DNA from 2 places in the Desulfuribacillus stibiiarsenatis genome. Region 1 is predicted to be linked to the other one. Evidence: riboswitches for the same ligand, from Rfam matches in the RefSeq annotation. Region 1 holds a riboswitch; the other holds the start of a gene.
The links. A riboswitch is a leader RNA that binds a small molecule or an ion and turns the genes downstream of it on or off. The one in region 1 is predicted to bind S-adenosylmethionine.
Positions count from the first base shown of each region.

Region 2: it holds a riboswitch for S-adenosylmethionine, as region 1 does, so the genes downstream of both, BHU72_RS11865 (trans-sulfuration enzyme family protein) here and BHU72_RS01800 (vitamin B12 dependent-methionine synthase activation domain-containing protein) in region 1, are expected to answer to the same signal.

Region 1 is NZ_MJAT01000001.1:384,439-397,146, forward strand. Features, by position in the region: gene BHU72_RS01790 (DUF1858 domain-containing protein) at 1-148, opposite strand, end outside; gene BHU72_RS01795 (hypothetical protein) at 341-1,090, shown strand; SAM riboswitch class I at 1,158-1,245, shown strand; gene BHU72_RS01800 (vitamin B12 dependent-methionine synthase activation domain-containing protein) at 1,497-2,228, shown strand; gene BHU72_RS01805 (homocysteine S-methyltransferase family protein) at 2,322-4,769, shown strand; gene BHU72_RS01810 (methylenetetrahydrofolate reductase) at 4,914-5,789, shown strand; gene uvrC (excinuclease ABC subunit UvrC) at 5,890-7,680, shown strand; gene aspA (aspartate ammonia-lyase) at 7,832-9,259, shown strand; gene BHU72_RS01825 (succinate dehydrogenase cytochrome b558 subunit) at 9,567-10,187, shown strand; gene sdhA (succinate dehydrogenase flavoprotein subunit) at 10,204-11,943, shown strand; gene sdhB (succinate dehydrogenase iron-sulfur subunit) at 11,958-12,707, shown strand.
Region 2 is NZ_MJAT01000036.1:69,067-81,774, forward strand. Features, by position in the region: gene BHU72_RS11820 (dihydroorotate dehydrogenase) at 1-894, shown strand, start outside; gene pyrF (orotidine-5'-phosphate decarboxylase) at 900-1,613, shown strand; gene pyrE (orotate phosphoribosyltransferase) at 1,665-2,249, shown strand; gene BHU72_RS11835 (4Fe-4S binding protein) at 2,343-3,326, shown strand; gene BHU72_RS15915 (hypothetical protein) at 3,409-3,576, opposite strand; gene BHU72_RS11840 (2Fe-2S iron-sulfur cluster-binding protein) at 3,750-4,031, shown strand; gene BHU72_RS11845 (PIG-L deacetylase family protein) at 4,102-4,869, opposite strand; gene BHU72_RS11850 (aminotransferase class I/II-fold pyridoxal phosphate-dependent enzyme) at 4,966-6,129, shown strand; gene BHU72_RS11855 (polysaccharide deacetylase family protein) at 6,126-7,262, opposite strand; gene BHU72_RS11860 (D-alanine--D-alanine ligase family protein) at 7,362-8,315, shown strand; SAM riboswitch class I at 8,370-8,466, shown strand; gene BHU72_RS11865 (trans-sulfuration enzyme family protein) at 8,576-9,724, shown strand; gene sleB (spore cortex-lytic enzyme) at 9,771-10,460, opposite strand; gene BHU72_RS11875 (M23 family metallopeptidase) at 10,638-11,816, shown strand; gene serC (3-phosphoserine/phosphohydroxythreonine transaminase) at 11,880-12,708, opposite strand, start outside.

The DNA of each region.
Region 1 (12,708 bases):
CGTGAACAGCAGCGCCTTGAGCGATGTTCTCGTATCTAGCCGCAGAGCAACCTACGCAACCTAAGCCATGACTCATAAACACTTCAATAGACTCAGGGAACTTTTGAACCACTTCAGAAATAGTCATCTGTGCATTGATTTCAGCCATATTATTAATCCTCCTAATATCGTATTCGCTACATCAAAATTCATTTTACAACACAACCGATGCAAATACAACCTTTCAATAGGTTGTAAGCTGTAATTTTGCTACATTTATATGGTATACTAATGCTTATAAGATTATTAGTAATTTTACATAGATTTTTATTTCTCATTTGATGTAATGGAGGTTTTACATATGAAAGCGTTAGTGGTGTTGAATCCAAATGTATCGAAACGTTTAATTGGAAGAGCAGTGAGCCAACTTCCAGAAGTGAAGAAGGCTTTAGAGGATGGCCGTGTGATTATTGCAGGAGGTACAACCAACGGCTTTGTTGCAGAAGAAATTACAGGAAAAAGTATAGAGAAAGCCTACTATACGGCGGGCATTGTATCCGCTGGAAAAGTTACAACAACGGATGATAGTAAACGTTTGAAGCCGATTTCACTCGTCAAAGGGGAAGAGTCCACACTTCCTTGGAATGATGTGTTAACGGATTTTGTGGCAGGCGATATCTTCATAAAAGGCGGCAATGCTGTAGACTTAGAAGGAAACGTGGGCGTCCTTAGTTCTGATCGCAGAGGTGGCACGATTGGCCTAGCGTATGGTCCTGTGATTGCAAGAGGCGCACAGTTTATCTGTCCAGTAAGTCTTGAGAAATTGATTCCTGATGTACTCACAGCTTCTATTGAGTTAGGACAAGACACTTTAGACCTTGTGGCAGGACTTCCAGTAGGCCTTATCCCAGTTCCAAATGCAACAGTGATTTCAGAAATTGAGGCATTTGAAGTGTTATACGGAATCTCCGCAACCCACGTGGCGTCCGGTGGCGTCAATGGCTCTGAAGGTGCAGTTACGATTGTACTTGAGGGTGACGAGCAGCAGGTCAAGGAAGCCTTTCAATATATTGAGTCCATTAAAGATGAAGCGAAAATTGTATTAGACTAATTTTCCATGTTGACATATGAATAGTGGTATTGTACCATGTTCTAAAATATATATCGATATTGAATGAATCTTATCGAGAGTAGGTGGAGGGACTGGCCCTATGAAGCCCGGCAACCGGCAGAATGCTGCACGGTGCCAATTCCTGTAGATGAGAAAGAGTCCGTAAACCAAGCCTCTTTCTATAGAGGCTTTTTTGCATATAAGGAAGTATAATTTTCTTATCATAAAGAAAACTTAGTTCAGATGGAGTTTTTGCTCCACCTGAACTCTAGTTGCACTTATTTCGAAGCTTGGCGGCACTTTCTCCCACTTATAGAAGTGGGAGTATTAGTAAACGCCGCTGAGATAAATAAATTGCGTGCTTTGCTAGAGTATTTCCAGACTTCTATCTGAAGGGGTTGAAATCATGATATTTTCCCATGTTCCGATTACAGTAAACCGTAGTGAAGTCGTGCGCTACCTCGGTTTTAAAAAAAATAAGTCTGAATCTTCTGATGAAATCAATTCCCTGCTTGATTCGATGATTCAGCAGTCCAAATATCTTATTACTCCACAGGGCATCATTACCACACTGGCAATCACTGATAAAGATCCGGAGCAATGGAAAATGGAATGTGATGGCGGGAAGTATGTAATTGTAGGGGAGAAGATTTATAAGCATCTAGAAACCTGCGAAAAGCTGACGCTCATGACGGTAACTATAGGTGAAGCGATCGACCATGAAATCGACGAGCTATTTACCAAGAATGAACCTACTAAGGCGTTGGTATTAGATGCGATTGGATCTGACTCTGTGGAGCGAGTAGCCGATTACGTGAACGACTACGTGATCAAAGAAGCGAAAAGAAAAGGCTACGATACGCGCTTTCGATTCAGTCCTGGGTATGGCGGTTGGTCGGTCGAGCATCAGAGAGACATAATAACCTTTTTACAAACAGATCAAATCGGCGTGAGGATTACCGAGTATTGTCAGCTCATTCCTAGAAAGTCTGTCACGGCACTGATTGGATGGTTCCCTAAACAGGAGCAAACACTACTTAACGAGCAGCAAAATACGAAACAGAACATTCAGCAAAACACAGAACAGAACAAATGCAAACGGTGCGATTCTGCAGAGTGTGACTTTAGAGAAAAGTAATTGGATATATGAAAGATTGATGTATAACGTATATATAGTTTCATTAAGCTAGCATTTGAAATAATGTACGATTCGATAAGGAGATGATTTCTGTTGGAACATTGGTTAACGAGTTTTCTTAAGACAAATATCTTAATTTTTGATGGGGCAATGGGTACGCAGCTTCAAAGCAGAGGCTTTCCAGTGGGCGGTTGTCCCGAGAGCTGGAATTTAGAAAACCCGGATGTGATCACAGAAATCCATCGCAAATATTTCGAAGCGGGAAGTAACGTTGTTACGACCAATACATTCGGTGGGAATCGCATTAAGCTTGAGGAGTATGGCCTTGAGGACCAGCTTGAAGAGATTAACATGAAGGCTGTTCAATGTGCGAAGAATGCGACTTTCCAAGAGAATCAATGGGTAGCAGGCTCCATGGGCCCTACGGGTAAATTTGTTGACCCTCTTGGGGAAACAACCTTTGATGAAATGTACGAGATTTTCAAGGAGCAAGCCATCGCCTTAGAAAAGGGTGGCGCAGATTTATTAATTATAGAAACTTCTGGCGATATAGGGGAGATGCGTGCCGCTGCTCTAGCAGCTATAGAGAACACGAAGATTCCTGTCATTTCTTCTTTAACATTTAATGAAGACCAACGCACATTTACAGGAACTGATCCTCGAAGTGCTGCCATTATATTAGAACGTATGGGCATTGCCGCCATTGGGGCGAACTGCTCTGGCGGACCGAAAGAATTATTAGAGACTTGCAAAATCTTTGCAGCTAACACGAACCTTCCAATTATAATACAACCGAATGCTGGCCTTCCGAAGTTAGTCAATGGACAAACCGTCTTTGATGCAACGCCACAAGAAATGGCTGATTATGCGGTGCAAATCGTCGCGGCAGGTGCCAATATTGTTGGGGCATGTTGTGGGAGCTCACCTGAGCATATTGCAGCAATAGCAAAGGCTGTCGAAAGTGCAGTGCCACAAGCGAGAAATCATTCCTTTGGCTTACGCATAGCAAGTCGTACGAAATCTACAGAGATTGCTGCGAAATTAGCTCCAGTGGCAGTCGGAGAACGGATTAACCCAACGGGCCGAAAGCCTTTATCTGAAGAGATTCGCGCAGGGAAGATGGACTTAGTTCGGAAAGAAGCCATGGAACAAACGGAGGCAGGCGCTTCAGTACTGGACGTAAACATGGGTGTGCCGAAAATCGACCAAGTAGAGGCAATGAAAATTGCAGTCAATCGCATTCAAACGTTAGTCGATACACCATTGATGCTAGATAGTACAGATCCTGCCGTTCTTGAAGCGGGACTTAAGCAATATCACGGAAAAGCACTGATCAATTCTGTCAATGGCGAGGAAAAAAGTCTAGAAGAAGTACTACCGCTTGTGAAGCGTTTTGGAGCATCCGTCGTGGCCCTTGCACTAGACGATGATGGACTACCAGAATCAAAGGAAAAACGCATAGAAATCGCTACGAAGATTGTCGAGCGCGCTAAAGGGTTCGGGATTCCAGCGAAGGATATTATCGTTGACTGTTTAGTACTAACAGCAAGTGCCCAACCTGAAGCAATTGGACAAACCTTACAAGCAATCACAGAAGTAAAAGCAAAGCTTAGCGTAACCACCATCTTAGGCGTAAGTAACGTTTCTTTCGGATTACCGAAACGTCCTCTTATTAATAGAACATTCTTTGCTATGGCATTAGGGGCTGGCCTTGATGCGGGTATCATCAATCCATTAGATGCGAACATGATGATGACGTTGAAGACTAGTGCTGTTCTCGCAAATCGTGATCCACATGCAGCGAATTACATTGAATGGTCACAATACTTTGAAGACCAGACAGGCGAAGTGAAATTCGCCCAGAGAGATAATAAGAAAAACGCAGATATCGAGCAAATCGAAGATATCTTTGAGCAATTGAAACAAACCGTTATCACAGGCGACAAAGAAAACGTTGTGGCTAGACTTGAAAAAGGAATTAATCAAGGGAAAACAGCGATGGAATTACTGAATCAAGGTCTCATCCCAGGGATTGAAGAAGTTGGAGATAAGTTTGGTAAGGGGATTTTCTTCCTACCACAGCTTATGTTAGCAGGCGAAACAATGACTGCAAGCTTCGGATTCTTAGAGCCAGAACTGAAGAAATCAGGGTCGAAGAAAATAGCGAAGATTATTCTAGCAACTGTAAAGGGAGATATCCACGACATCGGGAAAAACATATTAAGTGTTTTACTCGCCAATCATGGCTTTGACGTCATTGATCTAGGTAAGAACATCGACACTGAAGATATTATCCAACGTGCCATCGATGAAAATGCAGAAATCATTGGTCTCAGCGCACTGATGACGACTACAATGACGAGAATGCCTGAGCTGATTGAAAAGGTGAAAGAGCGCAATATTCCTGTGAAGGTAATTGTCGGTGGTGCTGTGGTTACGAGAAGTTATGCCAATGAGATTGGTGCGGATGGATATGCGAAGGATGCAGTAGAAGCTGTACAATTATGTAAAAACTTAATTAGCAACCTACAAGTGAATTAACACCTGAATCAAGACAATATAAGAGTGACATTTATTATTAACCGCTACTTCCAATGAATGCGATAATTCAATTTATACATTTAATATAGAAGTGATAGAAGGAATTTACTCAAAAGTTACTATAGAGAGCCGAGGAGATAGAAGATGAATACATTCAGTTTACGAGATAAGTTGAGAGCAGGAACCTTTGTAGTAACCGTAGAGTTAGAACCACCAAAGGGTGCAGATCCAGATCCAACATTAACGAAAGCTAAGAAGTTATACGGTACCGTTGATGCAGTCAATATTGCAGATAGCCCAATGGCTACGATGCGTATGAGTCCAATCGCTTTGTCGCATATTTTGCAAAAGGACGTAAATATGGAGGCGATATTCCATTTAACGTGCCGCGATCGAAACCTCCTTGGACTGCAATCTGAGTTATTAGGAGCGGCTGCTCTAGGGGTCCGCAATATTTTAACGCTCACAGGTGATTCACCGAAACAAGGGGATCATCCCGATGCGTCAGGGATTTTTGATGTCAATTCTGTCGGGCTTGCCAAGATTGCAAAGACCTTAAATGAAGGCAAAGACTTGTCTGGAAAAGACCTGAATAAACCATCAGATTTCTTTATCGGAGCAGTAGCCAATCCAGGTGCCGATGATCTCGATGATGAAATTCGCAAAGTCAAAGAGAAAATTGCTGCTGGTGTTGAATTCTTCCAAACTCAGCCAGTATTCGACATCGAAACAGTCCTGACATTCGAGAAACGCTTAGCAGAAGAGAACATCACGGCGAAGATTTTATACGGAATTTTGCCGTTAAAGAGCTTTAAAGTTGCGACTTACCTCAACGACAAGGTGCCAGGCATTCGTATTTCCCGAGAAATAATGGATCGTGTCGAAGCAGGGGGGCAAGTAGCAGGTGTTGCCATAGCGAAAGAGCTATACCACGAACTTAGAAAATTGTCGATTGCCGGCGTTCACATCTTCCCAATTGGCGACTTGAACATGGTTCATACAATCCTTGATATAGAATAATGAAGAGACACTAAATAATGAAGAGACAATAAATAGTGACGAAATACTAAGGTCGATAAGGCTACAATTTTTACTATGTGAATTGCTGGGAGAAGGTGAAATCGTGAACCTACAAGAGAAACTATCGTTACTTCCTGCAAAGCCAGGCTGCTATCTAATGAAGAATGATGCTGGCGAAATCATATATGTCGGGAAAGCAAAGGTTTTGAAGAATCGTGTGCGTTCCTATTTCACTGGAAGCCATGATGAGAAGACACAAAGACTCGTTGCGAACATCACAGACTTTGAATACATTATCACCGACTCTCCGACGGAAGCATTAATTTTAGAGTGTAATTTAATTAAGCAATATAAGCCACAATACAACATCCTTCTTAAGGATGATAAGACATATCCCTATTTGAAAATAACCAACGAAACACATCCGCGACTCGATGTCGTGCGCAAAGTGCACAAGGATCACGGGAGATATTTCGGACCTTATCCAAGCGCCCAGGCAGCCCACGAGACGAAAAGGTTATTGAGTCGAATTTATCCGTTGCGTAAGTGCAAAACGATGAAGAACCGACCTTGCCTCTATTTTCACATGGGACAATGCTTTGCTCCATGCAACGAAACGGTGGATGTTCAGAAATACGAGTCAATCGTAGCTGATATAACGCGGTTTTTAAAAGGTGATTATCGCAGCCTTTGTAATGATTTAAAGGACAAGATGCATAGAGCATCCGAGGCTTTAGACTTTGAACGGGCGAAGGATTTTCGGGATCAAATAGCAGCGATTCAAGCGATTATGGAAAAGCAGAAGATCATCCTAACAGATAACCTTGACCGTGATATCTTTGGATATTATGCGCAGAATGGTTGGATGTGTGTGCAGGTCTTTTTCATGCGACAAGGGAAATTGATTGAGCGTGATGTCAGCTTGTTTAAGCATTATGGGGAAGAGCAAGAAGATTTTATGTCTTTTGTGAGCCAGTATTATCATGAGAATCATGCCTTGCCGAAGGAAATTTTACTACCTGAGATGGACGAGAGCCTGCTTTTAGATGATGCCCTCGCTCTGGAAGATTGGCTATCGATTAAAGTCAAAGTACCACAACGCGGACCGAAAAAGGAACTCGTAGAACTGGCGAGTAAAAACGCACGAGTAGCTGTGGAAGAACGATTCTTATTTCTTGAAAAGGACTTCAATCGCACCCACAAAGCCATTGAAGATATCGGAAACGCCTTTAATATTGAGATTCCAAAGCGCATTGAAGCATTCGATAACTCGAACATTCAAGGGACAGACCCAGTGTCGGCGATGGTTGTCTATATCGATGGTAAGCCAGCACGTAAGGAATATAGGAAGTATAAAGTGCGAACCGTAGAAGGTGCCGATGATTACTCGACAATGCGAGAGGTCATTCGCAGAAGGTACATGCGCGTATTAAAGGACAACCTACCGTTGCCAGACCTAATTGTCATCGATGGTGGGAAAGGCCATATCTCAAGCGTTATAGACGTACTAGAAAATGAATTGGGACTCGATATTCCAATCTGTGGTTTGAAGAAAAATCGTGAGCATAAAACAGAGCAGATCCTTTTTGGTAAAGAAGCGCAAGTGATACCACTGGAACGATCCAGTGAAGCGTTCTACCTTTTACAACGCATCCAAGAGGAAGTACATCGCTTCGCGATTACCTTCCACCGTCAGACCAAGAGTAAGAATACCTTTACATCAGCCTTAGACAATATTAAAGGTGTCGGAGAAAAGCGTCGGAAAGCTCTTCTGAAGCACTTCGGATCCCTGCAGAAGATTCGCGAAGCATCCGTGGAAGACTTTCGTCAAATCGGCATCGGCGATGTTCTCGCCAAGCAGATTATAGATGCATTAAACGACAAACCGTAGCCTTATTTACTTGTAACATTATTCACTTGTAACGACTTCATTCTGAGGTCGTTTTTTTATTACAATGGATCTCTCGTATTAGCTAGTCTCATATAAAATTACAATTTGGGGAATTGTAAAAGCATACATTACTGGAAAGAAGGTCGAACTCATGGCAGTCGAAGTTCATCACAGAATTGAGAAAGACTTTTTAGGGGAGAAGGAAATCCCATTAGATAAATACTATGGAATCCACACCGTACGCGCTTTAGAGAACTTCCCGATTACAGGATATAATATCCATCAATCGTTGATTGTATCATTAGCTGCTGTGAAGAAAGCCGCAGCACTGGCGAATATGGATGCCGGTCACTTAGATACTGTACTAGGACAGGCAATCGTAAAAGCTGCTGGCGAAATTATGCAAGGCAAACTACACGACCAATTTGCTGTTGACCCAATCCAAGGTGGGGCAGGGACTTCCTTAAACATGAATACGAATGAAGTCATCTGCAACCGCGCCCTAGAAATCATGGGAAAGATGAAAGGCGACTACGAATCCTTACATCCGATTAATCATGTCAATAAATCGCAATCCACTAACGACGTTGTACCGACAGCAATCCATATAGCCGTCATTTATATGCTCGATATGCTGTTAGATACAATAGAGGATTTATATCAGGCATTCCAAGATAAGGCGAAGGAGTTTGACTCCATTTTAAAAATGGGCAGAACACATCTCCAGGATGCTGTTCCAATTCGTCTTGGTCAGGAATTCGAAGCGTATGCGGCGGTGATTTTCCGTGATATCCAAAGGATTCAACGCACCCAGCAGCACCTCTTGAATGTGAACATCGGAGGAACTGCTATCGGTACGGCGATTAACACAGACCATGTGTACCTAGAGCAAGTACTTGCTCATTTGCGAGAAATTACAGATTTGCCACTAGAAAGAGCGGATCATCTTGTCGATGCAACGCAAAACACTGACAGCTATACCGAGGTTTCTGCCGCACTGAAAATCTGCATGGTGAACATGTGTAAGATTGCTAATGATATTCGTTTTATGGCATCGGGGCCGACAACGGGACTATCAGAGATTAAAGTTCCAGCGCGGCAGCCAGGTTCTTCGATTATGCCTGGAAAAGTAAATCCTGTAATGGCAGAGTTAATCAATCAGGTGGCGTATCAGGTCATGGGGAACGATACGGTGATTAGTAATGCTTCGAGTGCCGGTCAATTTGAGTTAAACGTGATGGTGCCAGTGCTGTCCTTTAATTTAATTCAATCGATTCATATTATGAATCATTCGTTTCGTGTGTTTACCGACTACTGCGTAGAGGGAATTCAAGCGAACATGAAACACCTTCAAGAATTCATTGATAAGTCTGTTGGTATTATTACAGCAGTTAGTCCATATATTGGTTATGAGAAGGCTTCCATGATTGCCAAGGAAGCAGTGAAAACTGGTAAGTCAGTGCAAGAGTTGTGTTTAGAGCACCATGTATTGAGCAAAGAGGAAATTGATTCCTATTTGGATCCGTACCGAATGACGAACCCAGACATAGACCTAAATGAACAAAAAATCAAACACTGATTTAAAGGGCTGTAGGTTATTGACTGGTGCTTAGGGTAGGTGTAATATAACACATAAGAAAACGAAAAATTCTGATATAGAAGGAGGATTTGGGGAGGAGTCTGGCGATAGATACAGATACGCCACTTTTTTTACTGCTTTTTTGGGGAAGTTTGTACAAGTTCTATATTAGTAGTTTTTAAGTTTTAAAGAGATTTTATCAGCATTTAAGAGTTTGTTGTTAGAATTTAAAGAGTTTTAGATTAAGAGTTTAATGAAATTAGTAGTTTTGTAGTTTGCTTGAAAAACGGGAGGAGGAACCTTTTGCATGGAACGCGGTAATCATTTTTTATTACGAAAAGTACATTCTTTATTAGGCGTAATTCCATTGGGAATATTCTTAATGGAACATTTTTATGTAAATTCACTAGCACTTAAAGGTCCTGAAACTTATGATGCGATGGTTAATGGATTCATGGGGCTAATGACTTTACCATACTTTATCTTTGTTGAACTATTTGTCATTATTTTCCCACTATTACTTCACGGAATCTATGGTATGTACATAGTCTACCACGCGCAATACAACGTGGACCGCTATGGCTATGGACGTAACTGGGCTTTCGTTTTACAAAGAGTTTCTGGTGTTATCATGTTTGTATTCTTAATCTGGCACGTATGGCATTTAAGACTATCTCATGTAGTATACGGTACGCCTATTAACTTTGAATCTATGGCAGCTATCGTTGCCAATCCGTTCTCACTAGGCTTTTTCATTCTAGGAATTATCGCAACTGCTTATCACTTTGCTAATGGTTTATGGGGTTTCCTAATCACTTGGGGAATTACTGTAGGACCAAGATCGCAACAGCTAGTAGCAAAAGCTACAATTGTTCTGTTCTTCGTACTTTCTTTTGTTGGAGTACGCGCGATCTTAGCTTTCGTATAGGAGGGGGACTTACAAGATGAGTAAACAAAGATTAATCGTTGTTGGTGGCGGACTTGCTGGCTTAATGGCAACAATGAAAGCCGCTGAAGCTGGAGTACCTGTTGACTTAATATCACTATGTCCTGTAAAACGCTCTCACTCTGCTTGTGCTCAAGGTGGTATCAACGGAGCTGTTAACACAAAAGGAGAGGGAGACTCTACTTGGGAGCACTTTGACGATACGATTTATGGTGGAGACTTCTTAGCGAACCAACCGCCAGTAAAGGAAATGTGTGAAGCAGCGCCTGGAATCATTCACTTAATGGACCGCATGGGCGTAATGTTCAGTCGTACGCCAGAAGGATTAATAGATTTCCGTCGTTTCGGTGGAACAAAGCGTCACAGAACAGCTTTCGCGGGTGCAACCACTGGACAACAGTTACTATATGCTTGTGATGAACAAGTACGTAAGCATGAAGATGCTGGCCTTGTAACGAAATACGAAGGTTGGGAAATGGTATCTGTAGTATTAGACGACGAGCAAATCTGTCGCGGGATCGTTGTACAGAGCCTAACTACTATGGAATTTAAGACATTTAAAGGGGACGCTGTAATTCTTGCTACTGGTGGACCTGGAATGATCTTTGGAAAATCTACTAACTCAGTAATCAATACTGGTGCTGCTGTTGGTGCTGCTTACCTACAAGGTGCTTACTTTGCCAATGGTGAGTTCATTCAAATTCACCCTACGGCGATTCCTGGAGACGACAAGCTTCGTCTAATGTCAGAATCTGCACGTGGTGAAGGCGGACGAGTATGGACATATAAAGATGGCAAACCATGGTACTTCCTAGAAGAGAAGTATCCTGCATACGGAAACCTAGTGCCTCGTGACATTGCAACTCGAGAAATTTTCGATGTGTGCGTGAATCAGAAGCTAGGAATCAATGGCGAGAACATGGTTTACCTTGACCTTTCTCATAAAGATCCGAAAGAATTAGATCGTAAACTTGGTGGTATTATCGAAATCTACGAAAAGTTCGTAGGAGAAGATCCACGTAAATTGCCAATGAAGATATTCCCAGGCGTTCACTACTCAATGGGTGGAATCTGGGTAGACTTTAACCATATGACGAACATCCAAGGTCTATTCGCTGCTGGAGAATGTGACTATCAATACCACGGTGCAAACCGTTTAGGTGCGAACTCGTTATTATCTGCAATCTATGCGGGTATGGTCACAGGGCCTAAGGCAATTGAATACATGAAGGGTGTTAAGAAGTCTGTAAAAGACATTAGCGAGTCAGTATTCGAAAGCTCCCAAAAAGCAGAAGAGAAGAAAATGACGGATATCTATGCGATGAACGGTAAGGAAAACCCTTATCAGTTGCATAAAGAACTGGGCGATGTATTAACAGAGAACGTGACAGTTGTTCGTTTCAACGACAAGTTAGCGGCTACGGATGTGAAGATCCTAGAGTTAATGGAACGTTATAAGGACATCAACCTAGAAGACTCAGTGAAGTGGAGCAACCAGTCGGCAGTATTTACTCGTCAATTGAAGACTATGCTTGAATTAGCACGAGTCATTACAATTGGAGCGTTAAACCGTAACGAGTCACGTGGTGCACACTACAAGCCTGAATTCCCAGATCGTGACGATGAGAACTGGTTAAAAACAACAAAAGCGAAATATACAGCAGATGGACCAATGTTTGAGTATGAAGAGGTTGATATTTCACTAATCAAACCTCGTCCACGAAAATATGAGGCTTAAGGGGGCGAATGAAAATGGCTCAAGAATTTATCCATATAATCGTTGAACGTCAAGATAATCCTGAGGGAAACACATATACAGAAGAATTCAAGGTTCCTTACCGCAAGAACATGAACGTAATCAGTGTTCTTATGGAAGTTCAGAAGAATCCAGTAAACGCAAAAGGTGAGAAATCTAAGCCTGTGGTTTGGGATTGCAACTGTTTAGAAGAAGTTTGTGGTGCTTGCACAATGATTATTAATGGCAAGCCACGCCAAGCTTGTACTGCTCTGATTGATCAAATCGAGCAGCCTGTGCGTTTAGCTCCATTATCATCATTCCCGTTAATTCGTGACTTAATGGTTGACCGTCAAGTGATGTTCGATAGCCTGAAGAAGGTTAAAGCATGGATTCCTATCGACGGTACGTATGAGTTAGGGCCTGGACCACGTTTGGCAGAAAGAGAGCGCGAATGGGCGTATGAGCTTTCAAAGTGTATGACTTGCGGTTGCTGTATGGAAGCTTGTCCGAACTTCAATGAGCGTTCGAAGTTCATGGGACCTGCTCCAATCAACCAAGTTCGTCTTTTCAACGTTCACCCAACAGGTGAAATGCACAAGGAAGATCGCTTAGAAGCAATCATGGGACCTGGTGGAATCACTGACTGTGGTAATTCTCAGAACTGCCTAAAGGCGTGTCCGAAGGAAATCCCTTTAACAACTTCTTTAGCGGATCTGAACAAACAGACAACAAAGCACGCGATTAAGAGTTTCTTCAATCGCTAAA
Region 2 (12,708 bases), on a different contig from region 1:
GTTGACTTAGGTTTTCTCCAACTGAAGAATCCGATTATGCCTGCTTCTGGATGTTATGGTTTTGGTAAGGAGTATGCACAATATTATGATTTAAACAAGCTAGGTGCAATTGTTGTAAAAGCAACCACACCCCATGAAAGACTTGGAAATTCAGTGCCGAGAATTGCTGAAACTCCAGCAGGAATGTTAAATGCAATTGGGTTACAAAATCCTGGGGTGGAAGTGGTATTGGAAAAAGAATTACCCTGGCTTAAGCAGTATGATACACCAGTGATTGTCAATATTGCTGGTAGTACATTGGAGGAATATATTGAAGTAGCTGAGAAGTTAAACCAAGCGGAGAATGTCGCAGCATTAGAAGTCAATATTTCTTGCCCAAATGTAAAAGCAGGTGGACTAGCCTTCGGTACGGATTGCGTAATGGCTGAAAAAGTCATTCGAGAAGTGAAAAATATTTCAAGGTACCCGATTATAGCGAAATTATCACCGAACGTTACTGATATTGTATCAATCTCTCAATCAGTTGAGCAAGCTGGAGCAGATGCAGTATCTCTTATAAATACCCTACTAGGGATGGCGATTGATGTTCATCGACAAAAGCCAGTTCTTGCTAATGTTATGGGTGGTCTTTCTGGCCCAGCTGTAAAGCCTGTCGCCTTACGAATGGTATGGCAAGTATCTTCGGCTGTTAAGATTCCTGTGATTGGGATTGGTGGTATAACCACAGGGAACGATGTCGTAGAGTTCCTTTTAGCAGGGGCAAGTGCAGTTCAAATTGGCACAGCTAATTTTGTAGACCCTTATGCATGCATCAACATCCTACAGGAGTTAGAAGAATTTCTAAGTACAAAATCAATTACAGACATTCAAGAATTGATAGGGAAAGCGAAGTGATATAGTTGAAACCAGCAGAACGTATTATTGTCGCACTTGATACACCAAATCCAGCGATAGCATTAGATATTGCAAAGGAGATTTCGCCTGTAATTCGTCGTGTAAAGGTTGGGATGGAGCTATATTATAGTGAGGGGCCTTCCATTGTAAATGAATTGAGTTCCTTAGGTATGGAAGTGTTTGTTGACTTAAAGATTCATGATATTCCGAATACTGCTATAGGTGCTGCTAAATCTTTAACCCGTCACGGAGTTTGGATGTGGAACGTACACGTTGCAGGCGGGTTATTAATGATGCAGAAAGCCAAAGAAGCAGCCCAAGAGATATCTAATCAATTGAACATTCCGATGCCTATTGTTATTGGTGTAACGCAATTGACGAGTACAAGTCAAAATATTATGAATCAATATATTGGGATTCCTGGGGAAGTCAAAGATTGTGTGGTTCGATATGCGAAACTAGCGAAACAAGCTGGGCTAGACGGTGTGGTCGCATCAGCACAGGAAGTTCCATTTATAAAAGAGGCTTGTGGTAAAGAGTTCCTTACCATAACACCTGGAATCCGTATGTCTAATAGTGAAGTACATGATCAAGTGAGAATTACTACGCCACGACAAGCAATGGACTTAGGTACTGATTATATGGTAATAGGCCGTAACATTACTGATGCATCGAATCGTTTACAAGCAGCTAAGGATATTATACAGTCCATGAAATAATAAAATCTTTGAACTAGGATTGTTTTATGGATCGAATTAGGAGGATGTAGAATGCTTACTCAAGATCAAATACTGACAATTTTAAAAGAGACAAACGTATTACAAACAGGACATTTTAATTTAACATCGGGGAAACATAGTGGGCAATACATGCAATGTGCTCAAGTGCTTCAGTACCCGGATAAAGCAAGCCAATTATGTAATGAATTTGTTGAATATATTAAGAACCAAAACTTGCAAGTAGATTTAGTTATAGGACCTGCTACTGGGGGCATTATTCTAGCATTTGAGACAGCAAGAATTTTAGGTACTAAAACAATGTTTGCTGAACGAGAGAATGGTAAAATGGTGTTCCGACGGGGTTTCTTTGTAGAGCCAGGCCAAAAAGTATTTGTTGTAGAAGATGTTATTACAACAGGAGGATCTGTTAAAGAGGTTGTCGAAATAGTAAAGGAACAAGGGGGAGAAGTAGTAGGAGTTGGGGTATTAGTAAACAGAAGTCCTCAAGAAGTTGATTTTGGAGCTCCTCTTATATCGTTATTAAAGATCAATATTGAAACGTATGATCCTGCACAATGTCCATTATGCGCGCAAGGAGTAGAAATGAAGAAGCCTGGAAGTCGAGGTTTGAAATAAGTTTGAAATCTTTTTGAACAATCTTTAAAATGTGTTGTGCATCACACTATTATCCAGCCTCTTATGCAATAATGTTGTGTAGGAGGTTGATTTATGCATACAAAAATACGTCAAAGTGTACAATTTCTATTTTTAGCTTTTAGTGTCTTTGTGGGAGTAAGGTTTTATATTTTCTACACGTATTATAACAATGGGGGAGAAGGAATTTATTTTGGTCGCCCGCATTCTGTAGAAGCGTTTTTACCGATTAGTGCATTAGTAGGTGTGAAAAGTTGGTTTTCTAACGGAATCTTTGACACGATTCATCCTGCAGGAGTTATCCTACTGTTGACTTTTATTGTAATCTCTTTTCTTTTTAGAAAAGCTTTTTGTAGCTGGATTTGCCCGTTTGGATGGATCTCCGAGAAGTTAGCTTTCTTAGCAAATAAAACAATTAAGAAACAATGGGAATTACCTAGGTGGTTAGATATACCATTACGAAGTATTAAATACTTAATTTTAGGATTTTTTGTATGGACTATTTTCTTTCAGATGAATGGTATGGTTGCGTACATGTTTCTTAACTCGGATTATAATAAGGTATCTGACGTAAAAATGCTGATGTTTTTACTTGATATGTCTAAGAATACGCTTATTGGATTTTTAATAATTATTGCCTCAACTTTTTATATTAAAAACTTTTGGTGTCGTTACCTTTGCCCATACGGGGCTCTTATGGGCATCTTTGGATGGTTTAGTCCTTCTGTGATTGCAAGAAACGCAGATCATTGTATCGATTGTGGTAAATGTAATAAAGTTTGTATGAATCGATTAGATATAATGAATAAGAAAGAAGTATATTCTCCAGAATGCACAAGTTGTATGGCGTGTATAGACGCTTGTCCAAAGCAGGAGGCACTTCAATATCAATTTGTTAGCAATCAGAATTCATTCAAACGTTGGGCTCTACCTGTTAGTATTCTGGGAATTTATTTTGGTGTTATGTTTACTGCAATCGTGCTTGGATTTTGGCAAACGGAGTTAGATCATGAGGTATATTTACGTTTAATTCCTTATATTAATAGTATAAGTCACTAATAATCATTGGTATGTCATTGGATATAAAAAATACAGTTTTAGAAATGAAAAACCTTATCATGAAAATGATAAGGTTTATTATTTATATCTTTTTCTCTAGTACTTGCACTGCTCTGATTTTTTTCCACCAAGAAGGAAGGTTGGATTCCATTTTATTCTCAGTAGAGCTTGCACTTTTAATTTCGCATGACTTGTTACATGTATCACTATCTGATGCTAACAATCCAATTTCTAATAATTGATTTGACACAGGTGATCACTCCTATTTCTGTCATACAATTGTCGCTAGATTTTGATATTATTGTAACACATCTCCACATTAAAGGAAATACGTAAAGCTTGTAAGATTTTGTCGAAATGGTAATATTTTATACTATAATAGTAAAAAATAATGATTAGGTGACAATGAGGAGGGTAAAAATTATGATTCATTTTATAATTGAGGGTAAAGAGTTTGAGGTAGCCGATGAAGTTGGTAAAACACTATTAGAAATAGCATTTTCCAACGGAATAAGTATCAAACATGCATGTTTACAAGGGGTTTGTAGAAAATGTAGAGTACTAGTGGAAGAAGGCATGATGTTTTTAAGTGATCCATCCGACCAGGAGCAGGAAGAAATCTCCGATGAATTAGAACAGGGAACACGCTTAGCTTGTCAGAGTAAGATTGTTGGTCATGGTAAAATCGTTGTAAGTCAAGAGTAATTGCCACAACCAGTAAAAAAAGCCTCTAGGGATATCCTAGGGGCTTTGCTACGCTTACCAACATAAACCATTATGCATAATCACTTAAATGATCCAAGATGCTTGTTTCATGGTAAGTTGATCCGTCAACAGATTTACCATAAAGGCGAATCAATTGATAAAATTCGTATTTTGGGATTATGCTCCAATCATTACTATCTAATAAGCCAGGGTATACTTTATTCACTGAGAAGATTTGTGTCTTATACTTTTTTAATGCTTCAAGTTTCTGTTTACGATACAGATCTATGTCTTCCTTTATTGTGACGAACTGATCATCCACGCCTCTATCTAGCAATCCTCGACTATGATATATGCTTTTTGGTACAACGGAGTAATATACTTTAGGAATCGTGTATGTATTTTTTACAATATCTAAGGCCGCCTTTGTAGCAAAGTGTATTGCTATGTGGTCTTTGTGAAGAGATATACCATCTTCAGGGAATGTAATAATAATGTGGGGTTTAACATCTAAGATAACTTTTACAATTGATTTCACAAGTTGTTCGTTCTCGGTATCAGAGAGCATATGAAGAGTACCATCGAGAAAATCTAAATAATGGATTTGCTTTACCCCTAATATACGAGTAGCTTGAGCCATTTCCATTTCTCTATAAGCCCCTAATTCTTCTCTTGTTGTTAAGGGAGGGTCCCCTAATTTACCGGCTTCTCCACGAGTTGCACAAGCAATATGAAACTCTACATTTTTTTCTGTAGTATATTTTGCGATTGTTCCAGCGTTACCAAAGCTTTCATCATCCGGATGAGCATAAATAATAAGAATTTTTATTGGATTCATTCTTTTAGCACCTCAAAAAGATTTAGTATAATCAAGCATACTTATTTTATGTTATTATAACATGTGAAAATATATTTTGGGGGATTAGAGCCGTTTATGTATAAATCAAAACGCATCGATAATTTAGGGTCAGCTATTTTCACTGAAATGGCAAATCGCAAAAAGCAACAAATTGCTAAAGGAAAAAACGTTATTGATTTAAGCATTGGCACGCCGGACCTACCACCGCCATCGGTAGTGATTCAAGCGATGGCAGATGCCTTAAGTGATTATAATGCTTTTTATTATTCCCTAAAGGGTTCTCAACAATTATATCAATCGATTGCTTCTTGGTACCAAAAGCGCTTCTCAGTTATATTAGATACTAATACGGAGATTTTAGATTTGATTGGCTCTCAAGATGGGCTAGCACACCTGCCATTAGCTTTAATTGATCCAGGAGATATTGTTTTAGTACCAGATCCCGGCTATCCAATTTATCAAGGCAGTGTTGAATTAGCTGGAGGAAAGATTTATCCTATGCCGTTAATGGAACAAAACAGCTTTCTACCGGATTTAGATAAGATTCCTAAAGATATAGCTCAACAAGCAAAATTGATGATCATTAATTATCCGTCGAACCCTGTTGCTGCCATTGCAGGTTTAGATTTTTTTCAAAAAGTGGTCCACTTTGCTAAACAAAATAAAATTGTAGTTGTACATGACCTAGCATATTCTGAATTAGCCTTTGATGGTTACAAGCCGCCAAGTTTTCTACAAGTTACTGGTGCAAAAGATATAGGTGTAGAAATTAATTCACTCTCAAAAAGCTATAATATGGCTGGTGCAAGATTTGGCTTTATGGTAGGAAATAGAGATATTATTCAGAGTCTTGGAACTTTAAAGTCGAATATAGATTATGGTGTGTTTCATGTGGTTCAAGCTGGTGCTATCGCAGCATTAGAAGAAGATGGTAGCCATTGTGCAGACATGGCACAAATCTATCAAAAACGAAGAGATTTATTAATCGAGGGGTTTAATGATTTAGGTTGGAAAATAGAGAAACCAAAAGCATCTATGTTTGTCTGGGCTAAGAACCCTGGACAATTAACCTCTAGAGAGTTTGCGTATTCTTTACTAGAGGAAGCAGGAATTGTTGTAATTCCTGGAGATGCTTTTGGTCTTATGGGTGAAGGGTATGTTCGTATTGCTTTAGTACAAAATGATAACAAAATTAAAGAAGCAATCAAACAACTAGCACAAAGTAAAATTTCATTTTAATCGTTGGGATACGTTCTAATCAATTTATCTATCATGTTGTTTTCGTTGAGTTGATCTTTTAAACTTTCAGGTACTGTTATTGTTTTTGCATCACCGTCGCTAACAAAGCGTTTATCTGGATTCTTCTTAAAGTAATCAATCCATTGATGGAAGAAATCTGATGGAACACTTGCAGCTCGAATACGAGGTATTGCCTCTGTTTTAAAATCTATTGAATAAGGTGAAGGAGCTGGATGGGAGCCTACTAAAAAAACGCCTTTATGATGGTAGGTAAACCCTTCAAAGCTACCTTTCACTGCTAGCTCTTTATTTTTTGGATAGATTCCATAGGTTAATGCAAATGTATCCACTGGATAGTCTGGTAGTAATTTTTGTGTAGCTTGAATATTTTTTACAAGAGTTTTTTGTACATCTTCATCCGTTAACTTATTGAGGAATTCATGTCCAAATGTGTGATTCCCGATTTCCATACCCAAATTTATAATATATTCGTATTTATACCGTCTCCATTCAGGCCTATCATTTTGACGGAATGGGACAGGGTAGTAGACGTAGAATGAAGCAGCGCTACCAAAATCAGGGTGCATTTTTGCGAAATTTTCTATAATACCTACAGCACAGTCGGGATCCACAAAGAATTCGCCATTCTCTTTTTCTATTAGTCGGAAATGGCCTTCCGTTCCATCGTCAAAAGTAAGCACTACGGGTGTTTTTCCAAGCGGAACATTAATATTACCAGAGACAAAGTCACGAGCAGTCACTAGATAATAGCCTTCTTCATATAATGTTTTTAGATCGTTTTTGAAATTATTTTTGGTACGTTCCCATTCATCTTCCTTATCGCCAATAATATGATACATGAGAATCATAACTTGGCCTAGCTCATTCACTTTGTGAGAACGTAGAATATCCTCTGAAACAACTGTTTCAGTTTCTTCTATAGTACTGTCAACAGGACTGTTACTAATAGGCAGGTTAGCACTTTCCTGCAAATGTTCTGGTTGCTGTTGTTGGTCTAGCTGTTCATTGTTTGAGTTTAAGTTTTTATTTTGGCATGCAAATAAGAATACGACTGTTAAGAGTGTTATAATGCAGATAATGAAATGCGTTTGTGGTCTCTTAGTTGAAATCATTCAATGAGCTCCCATCTATCATTTTCTATCATTATAGCATAAGATAGCGTATTTAGCGGTATATACATTTTATTTAAGGGCAAATTAAGGAGGCAGAACATGGAAAATATAGCTGTCATATACGGAGGTATCTCTAATGAGAGAGATGTTTCTTTAAGAAGTGGGAAAGGTGTAATAAAAGCTCTTCAAAATAAAGGTTATCAAGTGATTCCAATGGAGTATCAATGTCATAAGACGTTGTTAAAAGAACTTCTAGATAAAAAACCAGATTTTGTTTATATTGCGTTACATGGTAGATATGGTGAAGATGGTCGAATACAAAGCTTATTAGAATTACTAGATATCCCATATGTAGGTTCTGGTGTATTAGCAAGCGCACTAGCAATGAATAAATCATTAGCGAAAAAGCATTTTGAATTCGCTGGTATTCGTGTAGCAAAAGAAAAAGTTTATCGCAAACGTGATTTCTCTGAAGATAGGCTTGTTGAGATTGTTAATGAAATTGAAAGTACGTTTAATTATCCCGTTGTAATCAAACCAAATGAAGAAGGATCCACGATTGGATTAACGATTGCTAATAATAGAAACTCTCTTCTCGAAGGCTTACAGCTAGCCGTTACATGTGCTTCAGATATTTTACTGGAAGAATATATTAAAGGTGTAGAAATCACTGTTGCTGTTCTAGGTTCGGATCAATATATCGAAGCATTACCTGTCATCGAAATAGTTCCTAAAAACGATTATTACGATTATGAGTCAAAATATGCTCCAGGTGGTTCTGAGCATATTATACCTGCGCGTATCGATGAATCTGCTACTGACACTGCAAAAAAATGGGCAGTTGCTGCTCACAAGGCTTTAGGATGTGAAACATATTCACGTGTAGACTTCATCATACCAGAGACTGGCGACCCCGTGATTTTAGAAGTCAATACTTTGCCAGGAATGACGGAAACGAGTTTATTTCCTGATGCAGCAAGAAGTGTAGGTCTACCATATGAAGATATGTTAGAGAAAATCGTTCAAATCGCACAAAAAAAATACAATAAATAATATTGACTTTTCTGATAAATTTGCTATGATTTCATAAAGACAAATAAATATCAACTCTTATCCAGAGAGGTGGAGGGACTGGCCCGATGAAACCCGGCAACCTGTATTTAATATGAGGTGCTAATTCCTGCAGTAATCTGATAGATAAGAGAAAGTCATGGTTTATACGAATCCGAAGCTTTCTCACTATGAGAAAGCTTTTTTGGTACAGTAAATTTAATATTCTCATTAATTATGGGGGAAAATGGAGGGTTACCACGTTGAGAAAAAATACTATGATTACACAGTTAGGAGTAATTAAAGATGAACAGTATGGCGCAATTAGTACACCAATTTACCATTCGGCAACCTTTCGTCATCCAGGTGTAGGACAAAGCACAGGTTTTGATTATTCAAGGACATCCAATCCAACGAGAAAAGAGTTAGAGGCTGCTGTTGCCAAAATTGAAAATGGTAATTATGGTTTTGCTTTCCCGACTGGGATGGCGGCTTTAACTGCTATTTTTGGATTGTTTAAAAAGGGAGATCATATTATCTTATCAGAAGATTTATATGGTGGAACATATCGTTTGTTGCGACAATATTTTTCTACCTTTGAAATTGAATCCGATTTTGTTGACACATCGGATATTTCACAGCTTGAGCAATGTTGGCAAACACACACAAAAGCATTGCTCATTGAAACGCCATCCAATCCATTAATGAAAATAACCGATATAAAAAAATGCGTAGAAATTTGCAAACAAAATGATGCCTTGTGCATTGTTGATAATACTTTCTTGACACCGTATTATCAAAATCCGTTAGATTTTCAAGTGGATATTGTAATACACAGTGGGACGAAATATTTAGCGGGACATAATGATTTATTAGCCGGTGTTGTGATAGTAAATGATCAAGATCTTGCTACTAGAATTGGATTTATACAAAACACAACAGGCAGTGTTTTATCACCAGGAGACTCTTGGTTATTGCTTAGAAGTTTAAAGACATTAGGACTTAGAATTGAAAGACAACAAAGTAATGCGAAACGGATAGTGGAATGGGCTGAAAGCGAAGGTAGTCAGTGGATTGATACTGTCTATTATCCTGGAGCAAGAGAATCACAAAATTATCACATTCATACCCAGCAATCAAGCGGTGATGGTGCTATGATTTCACTTCGTCTAAAAACCAGTGAATTAGCGATTGAACTTCTATCGCATATTCAAATTTTTTCCTTTGCTGAAAGCTTAGGTGGGGTAGAGTCTTTAATCACTTTACCTGCTCGCCAAACACATGCGGATATACCTGAAGAGTATCGTCTAAGACTAGGAATCACAGATGATTTATTGAGATTATCGATCGGTATTGAAGACGCAGAAGACTTGATAAATGATTTACATCAGTCATTAACTAAGTGTAAATAGCGAATAAACAAAAATGCTCAGTGCTTTAATAGCACTGAGATTTTTGTTACCTACAAAATATATGTCGGCCAATTTGTTTGATTTGCGGACGACTCCATATCCATTTACTTGTTGCTGTTATCGGATTAAAGTAGTATAAAGCACCTCCACTAGGATCCCATCCATTGATTGCATCTAAAACAGCTTGGCGTAATTGAGGGCTTTGTGGAGTTAACCAAATTTGTCCATCGTCAACGGCTGTGAATGCACGTGGTTCAAAGATAACCCCTGATACCGTATTAGGGAATATAGGGCTACGAACTCTATTCATCACAACAGCAATAATGGCTACCTGACCTATGTATGGTTCACCGCGAGCTTCACCATTTACAAGATGAACTAACAGATTGATATCTTGTGCTGAAAAACCACCTGCTGTTGCTCTAGCGGGAGTTTGGGCCGTATTACTTCGCAACGCATTCCAAGTTCGTGGTCCAACGATACCATCGACAGTTAATCCATAATCCGATTGAAACCTTCGCACTGCAGAGTGGGTACCCCAACCAAAAATCCCGTCGACATTCATTTTATAGTAACCTAATTGATTTAGACGCTGTTGTAATTCGATTACGTCGTTGCCACGTGCACCGTATCGTATCGTATTTGCCTGTGCAGACTGGATATCAAATAAGGATAATAGTACGATGTTGATTAAAAATACGAACACCAATAAGGATATTACCTTTTTGCGGCTCATAAATTTACCTCCCTTGTTTATTACTAGCAGTATTATTTGTACAAGAGAGTAAAATCATGCATTAATTAACCATGGAAATTATCTTTTGGAAATTTATACAGTGATTATGTATAGCAATTCTCTTAATTTTTAGGTATATTTTAAATATATACGTCAATATAGCTAGGAGAAATCAAATTGAACCTACGTCCAATTCTACTATCAGTCATCATCTGCTCTTTTATATTGGTAATAGGTAGTGGATTACTAATTTATCAACAAAATCAAAAAGCAGTTGTTGCAACAATTACAGAAATCAACGATTTAGAAAGTCAAGAAATTATATTTCCTAAAGCTCTGCTACCATTATTTTTTATAGAAAATCATTTACTTAGCTCGTTCATTCATAATCGATTCGATGAACAATCGATTGGGTATATTTTAAGTACCGATTTACAGTCAGTATTGAATCAACCTGTCCAGTGGTCTTATATTGAGCAGGACAAGATATATATCCTTACAATAGGGCCGCGTATTTTTTATGTCGTTAACGGAACTGATATTGGACAGGAGGGTGCGCGTTTCTTTCCAATGCGTGGTGGTATCATTCAAACCTTAGAGAATGAGACTGGTACAGAATTATACATTTCTAGTGACGTCTTGTCATATGGATTTGGCTTGAAAGTCCAAGAACATTCGAATGTAATTTATATTCATGATTTAGAAAGAGCTTTAGAACCGCAAATTAAAGAAGAAGTTATTACAACTTCAAGCGATATACCAATAAGAAACTGGAATATAGAACAACGCTACAATATATTACAGGGCTTTATTAACCCTATACCAGGTACATCTATTAGCACTAGGGCATCTCATTGGCCAGGAGCGCCACGGAGCTATAGGAATGGTGTTCATGAAGGATTAGATTTCTATACTGGAACTTCAGGGATGATTGTTAATAAACAAACACCAATTTTAGCAATGGCAGATGGAGTTGTCATTCGTGCAGACTTCGGGTATACAGAGCTTGGGGATTCTGATCGAAATGTAATTTTAGAGCTTGCTAAGCATCGTCCAATTACTCCAGAGTATATTTTAGATCAACTAAGAGGAAAGTCTGTTTGGATTCAGCATACAAATGGAGTCATTACAAGGTATGTACATTTAGATCGTATTTCAGAAAGCATAGTAGTAGGGGAAGAAGTCAAGCAGGGAACAGCAATCGGAACAGCGGGGAATAGTGGAACTAGTTATGGCGTCATAGGTAATGATGAAGGCATTCATCTACATTTAGACATTATGATTCACGGGCAGTTATTCTGGGAAGGTCTTAAAACCGAAGAAATCGTGTCATTATTAAAACGTTTGTTTGAATAGATAGAAAATGAGCCACTGGGGAGTTATAACTCATAACCAGTGGCTCTTTGTATTTGGTTTAAATTATTTATTATTTTTTTGGAAGGAAAGCATGAAGTCGACTAAAGCTTGGCAGCCTTCTTGAGTCATTGCATTGTAAATAGAAGCGCGCATTCCACCGACGGAACGATGGCCTTTAATACCAATGATTCCTTTTTCGCTTGCTTCTGCAATAAATTGTTTATCTAAATCACTATTTTGTAGTGTGAAAGTTACGTTCATTGTCGAACGGAATTCTGGAACAGCATGTCCCATATAAAATCCATTACTATTGTCAATCGCATCATAAATGATTTTTGCCTTACTTTCATTATGATCCTCAATAGCAGTGATTCCACCTTGATTCTCAATCCATCCTAACACTAGGTTTAATAAGTAAATACTGAAAGTCGGTGGTGTATTGTATAAGGAGTTATTATCTGCCATAATGTCGTATCTTTGCATTGTTGGAATCGTTTTGTTGCTTATTTCAAGTAAGTCTTTTCTAATCACTATGATTGTAACACCTGAAGGGCCTAAATTCTTTTGAGCACCAGCATAGATAAGCGCAAATTGCTTTCCATCAATAGGCTTACATAAAATATCACTTGACATATCCGCGATTAACGGAATATTATCGAACGACGGATATTCTTTGTATTGAGTACCATATATGGTATTATTTGTTGTAATATGTAAGTATGCAGGGTTTTCGCTAAGAGAAAACTTGTCCTTTAAAGGAATATAGTTATGGTTTTGATCTTTTGAAGATGCAGCTATATGTGTCGTACCAAACAGATTCGCTTCTTCGCAAGCTTTTTTAGCAAAGCTACCAGTGATTGCATAGTTTGCTTGCTTTCCTTCTGTTAATAGG